4 regions of the Pantoea sp. KPR_PJ genome follow, and region 2 is predicted to be linked to each of the others. Evidence: predicted binding sites of a transcription regulator. Region 2 holds the regulator's gene; each other region holds the start of a gene.
What was found. The regulator PurR, encoded in region 2, represses purine synthesis genes. The targets are predictions, from matches to a motif close to CANGCAAACGTTTGCNTG.
Positions count from the first base shown of each region.

Region 1: HP564_RS10945 (nucleoside-specific channel-forming protein Tsx) is a predicted target of PurR. The motif match lies at 1,271-1,288, and genes of this name have one in related genera.
Region 3: pyrC (dihydroorotase) is a predicted target of PurR. The motif match lies at 1,196-1,213, and genes of this name have one in related genera.
Region 4: purM (phosphoribosylformylglycinamidine cyclo-ligase) is a predicted target of PurR. The motif match lies at 1,091-1,108, and genes of this name have one in related genera.

Region 1 covers NZ_JABMIK010000004.1:92,997-95,188, forward strand. Annotated here, with positions in the region: gene HP564_RS10945 (nucleoside-specific channel-forming protein Tsx) at 174-1,040, opposite strand; gene HP564_RS10950 (sensor histidine kinase) at 1,314-2,192, opposite strand, start outside.
Region 2 covers NZ_JABMIK010000001.1:940,572-942,763, reverse strand. Annotated here, with positions in the region: gene HP564_RS04505 (C40 family peptidase) at 1-321, shown strand, start outside; gene HP564_RS04500 (YnhF family membrane protein) at 362-451, opposite strand; gene purR (HTH-type transcriptional repressor PurR) at 740-1,765, shown strand; gene punR (DNA-binding transcriptional activator PunR) at 1,762-2,192, opposite strand, start outside.
Region 3 covers NZ_JABMIK010000001.1:290,330-292,521, forward strand. Annotated here, with positions in the region: gene dinI (DNA damage-inducible protein I) at 1-13, opposite strand, end outside; gene pyrC (dihydroorotase) at 83-1,129, opposite strand; gene HP564_RS01370 (lipoprotein) at 1,284-1,847, opposite strand; gene grxB (glutaredoxin 2) at 1,959-2,192, opposite strand, start outside.
Region 4 covers NZ_JABMIK010000002.1:662,441-664,632, reverse strand. Annotated here, with positions in the region: gene purM (phosphoribosylformylglycinamidine cyclo-ligase) at 1-1,029, opposite strand, end outside; gene upp (uracil phosphoribosyltransferase) at 1,268-1,894, shown strand; gene uraA (uracil permease) at 1,963-2,192, shown strand, end outside.

The sequences.
Region 1 (2,192 bases), on a different contig from region 2:
CGGCTGAGCCGTCTGGCGAGCGGGTCCGGCAGGCAAACTGGCCGGCGCCGGGACCCTTACGCGCGACGCGTTGTGGATCCCTCCTGAGGTACCTGTCTGTTCGGGCTGTCGCTTCTGCTATTGGACCAGCGCAGAGCAACAGCGCTGGTCGGTCACACGAAGCAACGCGGTGATCAGAAGTTATAACCCGCCACCAGGTAGTAACCCCAGCCGGTAGATTTCACTTCAAAGGGGCCGCGACCGAAGTTTAGCTCTTGCCCGTCTGCCCACTGGCCGCCGTTATGGAAATAACGCGCCACGGCAGCGATATGCCAGTGATCGTAACCCAGCGACAGAATATGGCTGGAGGCGACAGAGTTGCTGGTACGCGAGTTGTCAGACTTGTCGCGTAAATCTGAACCCCAGTCGAAGTTGGTAAAGCCGATATAGCTCAGATTGCCGCCCCACAGCGTGGTGATCGGCACCATGTATTTCACCTTGAAGCGGTAGCCATCCCAGCTGTTCTCGTTCGCCGCGCCGTAGTTTTCCCACTGATATTTGGCGTAAACGTTAAGCGACAGACCGACATCGCTGTGCGTGTCAATGTCTGTACCCAGACCCATATACCAGGTGTTCTGGCGATTATCGCTGTTGCGGCCCATATCGTAGATATAGTTGTTGGCGAAGTACCACTCCTTAAACGGACCAAAGGCGAGGCTGGTGCCGGTCAGCTTATCGATAGAGAAACGTGGTTCAATCTCCATAAACATCGGCGAACCGTGGTCAAAAATACCGTTGGCGTTGCTGTTACCCATGCCGAAAAAGTTGGTCAGATCGAGATAGCCGTAAAAATCGAACCAGTCTTTCTTCGCAAAGGCTTCATACTCCAGGTAGACGTCATTATTGAACTGCGGTCCAAAACGGGTGTGATAACTACCGACAACGTTCACACTCTGATGCCACCAGTCGGAAAGATACTGCGGATCGCTTTCCGCAGCCTGCGCGCTACCCGCCAGAGATGTCGCCAGCAAGGCACCTGCTACCAAGGTCTTAAATGTCATTATCGTTAACCACATGCTTTCGACCGCGCAACAACGCAGTCAAGGTGAAATCAATCCCAGAGTGGGCGGCGAAGGTGTAACTGTTTTTTACTATCGGAATAAAGCCTGCGTAGCCTGACCGTTACAGGTCGATAGAAAATAGATTTTGCTCACGTTTGTCAAAATGTGTTGCATTGCATTTACGTGAAAATGTGAAGTGCGTCACGAAATTAAGCGGAAGCGAACGGAACGCCGCAACCGTTTACGTTGTCGTTAACGGTCGCGAACGTGAAATCAGGGCAGCGTGACGCGAACCTGTAGTCCGCAAACTGCGCCCTGTGGATTCAGGCAGTTGGAAAGGGAAACCTGGATGTGATGCTTTTGCGCCACGCTGCGCACGATTGATAATCCTAAACCGCTGCCCTGTGCCTTCACCGTCGGAGAGCGGGTAAAGCGGTCGAAGGCGCGGTCGATAAACGATGCGGGCATGCCTGGCCCGTTATCGACGATATCCACTACCGTGCGATCCCCAACCCGATGCAGCAGTACATCCACCAGGCTGCCTTCCGGCGTATGCAGCATGGCATTGCCAATCAGGTTATCAAACAGGCTGCGCAGCTCAGAGCGGCTGGCCTTCAGGCAATAGTGCGTCGAGCCGTTAAAGCCGATGTCGATGCCGCGTTTATCAGCCACCACCATGAGCTGTTCAATGCTCTCTTTCAGCAAATCCTCCAGCTCAATCGGCTCTACCGACGCCACCACAGTTTTATCTTCCTGGTGCGAAATATTGAGCAACTGCGTTACCAGATGGCGCGTTCGCGTCACGCCCGCCTCCAGCTGATCAAACTGGCGGCTCGCTTCACCCGGCTGAATATGCTGGCGCAGATTCTCCAGCTGAAGGGTCACGGCGGTGACCGGCGTGCGCAGCTCGTGCGCGGCATCTTCCAGAAACTGACGCTGCGATGACCAGGCGGCGCGCAGCTTATTCAGCACGGAGTTGTAAGCTTCCACCAGCGGCAGGATCTCGTCCGGTAACCCCTCTGGCGAAACGAGATGGGGATGCAGCGTCTCCTGCGCAGCAATCTCGCGTGACGCGACGCGCAGGTCGCGCGTGATTTTGCGCACCACCAGCCAGATCACCAGCAGAGAGAGCGGCATCATCAGGATCAAGGG
Region 2 (2,192 bases):
GGTTTCGACTGTAGCGGCCTGGTCTGGTATGCCTATAAAGATCTGGTGAAATTCAGAATTCCGCGCACCGCCAATGAGATGTACCATCTGCGCGACGCCTCACCGATCAAGCGCGAATCGCTGGAGAAAGGCGATCTGGTCTTTTTCCGCATTAACGGACGCGGCACCGCCGATCATGTAGGCGTCTATCTCGGCAACGGTAAATTTATTCAGTCGCCGCGCACTGGAAAAGATATTCAAATCAGCGCGCTTTCAGAGGATTACTGGCAGCGCCATTATATCGGCGCACGCCGCATGATGACGCCAAAGACCATACGCTGAGATAAAAAAACCGGGATATCCCGGTTTTTTTTGTGCCACTTTAATGCAGGATGGCGGTGAGGCTGAACGTCACAATCATCAGCAGCGCCGCACCAGTGGTCATCAATGCCAGTTTTAAATCGGTACTCATTTCCCCCCTCCTTACCCACACAGTTATTATGGTCTTGCGCAATTTTCCCATAGCTGGCGGTAAAAATCTCGTGTTATCTCGCAAGCCTTGCTAGAATCCCCGCCTTTGTTGCGCAACTGGCGCAACCGCAGTTTAGTCCGCACGCAACAGCCCCTGTTTTTTTCCTGCCAGGTAATGACTTTTCCGTCAAGAAATGCAGCAAATTAACAGAAAATAACCTTAGCGGACGCAAACGTTTAACATTATGCTTATCAGTAGCTTACTGACAGGTTCTGGAGTTTCTTTTTAATGGCAACAATCAAAGATGTCGCAAAGCGCGCCGGTGTCTCAACGACGACCGTTTCTCACGTAATTAACAAAACGCGTTTTGTTGCGGAAGAGACGCGCAATGCCGTCTGGCAGGCAATTCAGGAACTGCACTATTCGCCCAGCGCCGTAGCGCGCAGCCTGAAAGTCAACCACACCAAAACGCTGGGTCTGCTGGCAACCTCAAGCGAGGCGCCCTATTTTGCTGAGATCATTGAAGCGGTTGAGCACCACTGCTTTGAACGTGGCTATACCCTTATCCTCGGCAATGCGCATAACGATTTACAAAAGCAGCGCGCCTACCTGTCGATGATGGCGCAAAAACGTGTTGATGGCCTGCTGGTGATGTGCTCTGAATATCCGGAAGACCTGCTAAAAATGCTGGAAGAGAACCGCAACATCCCCATGGTCGTGATGGACTGGGGCGAATCGCGCGGTGATTTTACCGATACCGTACTGGATAATGCTTTCCAGGGTGGCTATCTGGCAGGTCGCTATTTGATCGAGCGCGGCCATCGCGATATCGGCGCTATCCCCGGCCAGCTGGAGCGCAATACCGGCGGCGGTCGCCACGCCGGTTTTCTCAAAGCACTGGAGGAGGCTGGCATCGCCGTGCGTTCTGAATGGATCGTGCAGGGCGACTTTGAGCCTGAATCGGGCTACCAGGCGATGCAGCAGATCCTGCAGCAGAAACAGCGTCCGACAGCAATATTCTGCGGAGGCGATATTATGGCGATGGGTGCGATCTGCGCGGCCGATGAGATGGGGCTGCGCGTGCCGCAGGACATTTCGGTGATCGGTTATGACAACGTACGTAACGCACGCTACTTCACGCCCGCCCTGACCACGGTACACCAGCCCAAAGCCCAGCTCGGTGAGAAGGCGCTGGAGATGTTGCTGGACCGTATTACCAGTAAACGTGAAGAGTCACAGACCATCGAAGTGCATCCGGCGCTGATTGAACGTCGCTCTGTAGCTGACGGTCCGTTCCGCGACTATCGCCGTTAATCTTCGCTTAACCACTCCTGATTTAGCGTTTGCGCATCGCCCAGATAGCTCAGTAGCCAGCTGAGCGCGGGTGATGCCCGCTCTTCTGACCAGCTCACGCAGCAATGGCTATCGGGAAAAGTGACCGGCAGCGTGAGCTCTGCCAGTTCACCCCTGTCCAGCAGAGGACGTGCAAGGTGCCCCGGCATCATCGCTACGCATAGCCCATCCAGCACGCAAACCAGCCCCGCCTGCCAGTCAGGCACTACCAGGCGCCGCTGGTTATCCAGCGTCCAGGTCATACGGCGCGGCAGCGCGCGTGAGGTATCCTCCAGCACCAGCGATGGCCAGGCGCGCAGCACATCATCATCCAGCCGGGACTGCTGTGTCAGCGGATGGTGACGCGCAACCACGCAGCGCCAGTTCAGCGCCCCCATATCGCGAAAGG
Region 3 (2,192 bases), 650 kb from region 2:
TTTCAACACGCATAATAGCCTCCAGATAAGATACTGTATATATCTACAGTATAATGGCGCGGGAGGCAAGCGAAAGCGTCGCTTAGTTCGCGACGCGCCAGTTAAGGGTCTCACCCGCCAGGAAAGGAACCAGCGTATGTTCGCCCAGAGAGATACTCTCCTCCACCTTCCAGGGTTCGCGTACCAGCGTAACGGTGCCTTCATTAAGCGGCAGGCCATAAAAGCGCGGGCCATTCTCCGAGCAGAAGGCTTCCAGATGCTGAAGAGCACCCAGCTCGTCGAACACGGTCGCGTAGGCAGGCAGCGACGTTGGCGCATTAAATACGCCAGCGCAGCCGCAGCTCGCCTCTTTAAGATGACGCAGATGAGGAGCGGTATCGGTACCCAGGAAGAAACGGGGATGGCCGCTGGCTACCACGCTGCGTAACGCTTCCTGATGGACATTGCGCTTAAGGATCGGCAGGCAGTAGAGGTGCGGACGCACGCCACCAACCAGCATATGATTGCGGTTAAACATCAGGTGCTGAGGCGTAATGGTGGCCCCCAGCTTGTCGTTACCTGCTTCAACGTACTGCGCCGCTTCTCGTGTGGTGATATGTTCAAACACCACCTTCAGATCGGGATACTGCTTGCGCAACGGCTCCATTACCGTATCGATAAAGCGCGCTTCGCGGTCGAAAATATCGATGTCGGCGTGGGTCACTTCGCCGTGGATCAACAGCGGCATGCCGATTTGCTGCATACGCTCCAGCACACTGCTGATAGCGGCAATGTTGGTCACGCCGTGGCTGGAGTTAGTGGTGGCGTGTGCCGGATAAAGTTTGGCAGCGGTAAAGACGCCGCTGTTGAACCCCTGCTCAATCTCACTGGGATCCAGCGAATCGGTCAGGTAACAGGTCATCAGTGGGGTAAAGCGGTGTCCGGCGGGCAGGGCAGCCAGAATGCGTTCGCGATAGGCGACCGCAGCGGCCACGCTGGTGACGGGGGGCACAAGATTGGGCATCACGATGGCACGTCCGTTAACCGCGCTGGTATAGGGCAGAACCGTATTAAGCATGGCATCATCGCGCAGATGAATATGCCAGTCATCAGGGCGGCGGATGGTAAGTTGCTGAGGGTGTGCAGTCATCAGTGAAGCTCCGGCTAGTCAGTAAACGTAGAGGCGCGTTTTGGCCGGGTACAAAGCATAAGGTGTCGGGCAACCGTTTGCACTTCTTTTCTTTCAGGAAAATAAAACCGTGCCGGGGCACGGTTTCCAGAGGCAGAGCAGGATGCTGAGTCGGTTACTCGGTAAACGGAATAATCAGCTCGCCAGGTTTCACTTCCAGCCCTTTAGCCAGTTTCTTTGCCAGCGCTTCGCCCTTGCTGCGGTCAACGCTCAACACATAGGCCGGTTTCTGATTGAAATAGCTTTTCAGCGACTGATTGAGATAGGGGGTCAGGCTTTTTATAATGGTTGCCATTTTTTCTGGCTGCACCTGGGCATCCACAATCTCCAGGTCGCGCAGGAAAATTGCGCCCTGCTGCGCATCAAACACCGGCTGCGCCTTCATCTTCAACTGCATATCTGCCTGCTGTGGGCCAAACAGCGAACTGACGTTGATTTTGGCATTGCCAGAGAGCGTGACCCTGTCCGGCTCTTCGCGCCCGATCTGACTGCTGAGATTGGTCAGCAGGATATGCGCGTTCACCAGCCCAGCCACGCCAATATCTTTTTCATAGTTATTATGTTTCGCCAGCGCCTGGTTAACCTCCTGCTCACTGATGGAGTATTGCGTCAGCTGGTTACAGCCGCTGATAGCCAGGGATAAAATCAGGGCGGTCAGCCCGAGAAATGCCTTTTTCATTGTGTCCTCATGCGGATAAAACAGGTCATGCAGGCCACAGGGTGCCTGAATCCGGCGTCAGTGTCATCAGGAAGGCGATGAGAAACGCCTGGCGTTTCTCATCAGAGGGTGTCAGATAGCGATTGAGGAGAGCAGGTTGACCTGGGTCTGTTTTGCCATATTATCGCGATAGTCTGCCACACGGCTGGGCCAGTCGATGCCGGCCACCAGCGTTAACGAGCGCAGCAGCGGGAAAAGATGAATATCATCCTCTGAAAGCTCGCCATTCACCGCGTTCGGTTTGACGATCAACTTGTCGAGCTGACGCAGATCGTCGCTGATCTTTTTGATCAGGCCCGGCGCATG
Region 4 (2,192 bases), on a different contig from region 2:
GACCACGCGCTCTTCGGCATCAGATGCCTTGATTACACCGATCTTCCAGGCTTTTTCACCCGCAGCCTGCATCAGCGCCACTGCTTTATCGGCTTCGGCAGCGCTCAGCGCAATCACCATACCGACGCCGCAGTTAAAGGTGCGGTACATTTCGTGACGGCTGACGTTACCGGCCTGCTGCATCCAGCTGAACACGGCGGGCCATTCCCAGCTTTTCTCATCAATGATCGCCTGCGTGTTATCCGGCAGCACGCGCGGGATGTTCTCCCAGAAGCCGCCACCGGTCAGGTGAGCAATGGCATGCACGTCTACCTGCTCGATCAGGCTCAGGATATTTTTCACATAAATGCGCGTCGGCTCCAGCAGGTGATCCGCAAGCGGCTTGCCGTCCAGCTGTTTGGTCAGCGGATCGGTCTGGCTGACTTCCAGAATCTTACGCACCAGTGAATAGCCGTTGGAGTGCGGGCCGCTGGAACCCAGCGCGATCAGCACGTCGCCGTCCTGCACCTTAGTGCCGTCAATGATCTCGGACTTCTCGACCACGCCGACGCAGAAACCGGCTACGTCATAGTCTTCGCCGTGGTACATGCCGGGCATTTCAGCCGTTTCACCGCCGACCAGCGCACAGCCTGACTGCAGACAGCCTTCGGCGATGCCGGTAATGACAGAGGAGGCGGTCTCTACATCCAGTTTGCCGGTCGCATAATAGTCGAGGAAAAACAGCGGCTCCGCGCCCTGAACCACCAGATCGTTCACGCACATGGCGACCAGGTCGATGCCGATAGCGTCATGGCGCTTCAGATCCATCGCCAGACGCAGCTTGGTGCCGACGCCGTCGGTGCCGGAGACCAGTACCGGTTCGCGATATTTCTGCGGCAGTGCGCAAAGCGCACCGAAACCACCCAGTCCACCCATAACTTCCGGGCGGCGAGTCTTTTTCACTACGCCTTTGATACGGTCAACCAGAGCATTACCAGCATCAATATCAACACCGGCGTCTTTGTAGCTGAGAGAGGTCTTGTCGGTCACTGCGGAATCCCCACGCGATTGCGGTTGGTGGTTAACAAAAAGCGCGGCAATTCTAACAGCGCAGGCAAACGTTTGCGAGCCCCATTGCCAGGTAGAATTGCGTACGGGGCGATTTTCATCAATCCTTGAATAACGGATCAAAACTTTCCCTCTTTGCGCAACGACATATGGCGCGCTTGCGAAAAGGCGGTATAATCCCGCGATTTTTTTTAGCTCAACTCATTCCGGGAGAACACCAATGAAGATCGTGGAAGTCAAACACCCGCTGGTCAAACATAAACTGGGCCTGATGCGTGAGCATGATATCAGTACGAAGCGCTTCCGCGAGCTGGCGTCTGAGGTTGGCAGCCTGCTGACCTATGAAGCCACCGCCGATCTGGAAACCGAGCGCGTTACCATCGAGGGCTGGAACGGCCCGGTGGAAATCGATCAGATTAAAGGTAAAAAAATCACCGTCGTGCCCATTCTGCGCGCGGGTCTGGGGATGATGGAAGGGGTGCTGGAGCATGTGCCAAGCGCGCGTATCAGCGTTGTCGGGGTGTATCGTGACGAAGAGACGCTGGAGCCGGTGCCCTATTTCCAGAAGCTGGTTTCCAACATTGAAGAGCGTCTTGCGCTGGTGGTTGACCCGATGCTGGCAACCGGCGGCTCAATGATCGCCACCATTGATCTGCTGAAAAAAGCGGGCTGCACCAGCATTAAAGTGCTGGTTCTGGTTGCCGCGCCGGAAGGCATCGCTGCGCTGGAGAAGGCGCATCCTGACGTTGAGCTCTACACTGCGTCCGTCGATCATGGACTGAATGAAAAAGGTTATATCATTCCCGGGCTGGGCGACGCCGGCGACAAGATTTTCGGAACCAAGTAACTGAAGCAGCCGACCAGAGAGTCGGCTTTTTTTTGGCAAAAAAAGATAACCTTTAAAGGGGATAAATGATGACTCGTCGCGCCATTGGCGTTAGCGAACGCCCACCGCTACTGCAAACGATACCGCTCAGCCTGCAGCATCTCTTCGCCATGTTCGGCGCAACGGTGCTGGTACCCATTCTGTTTCACATTAACCCGGCGACGGTGCTGCTGTTCAACGGCGTCGGCACACTGCTTTATCTCTTTATCTGTAAAGGCAAAATTCCTGCTTATCTTGGTTCCAGCTTCGCCTTTATTTC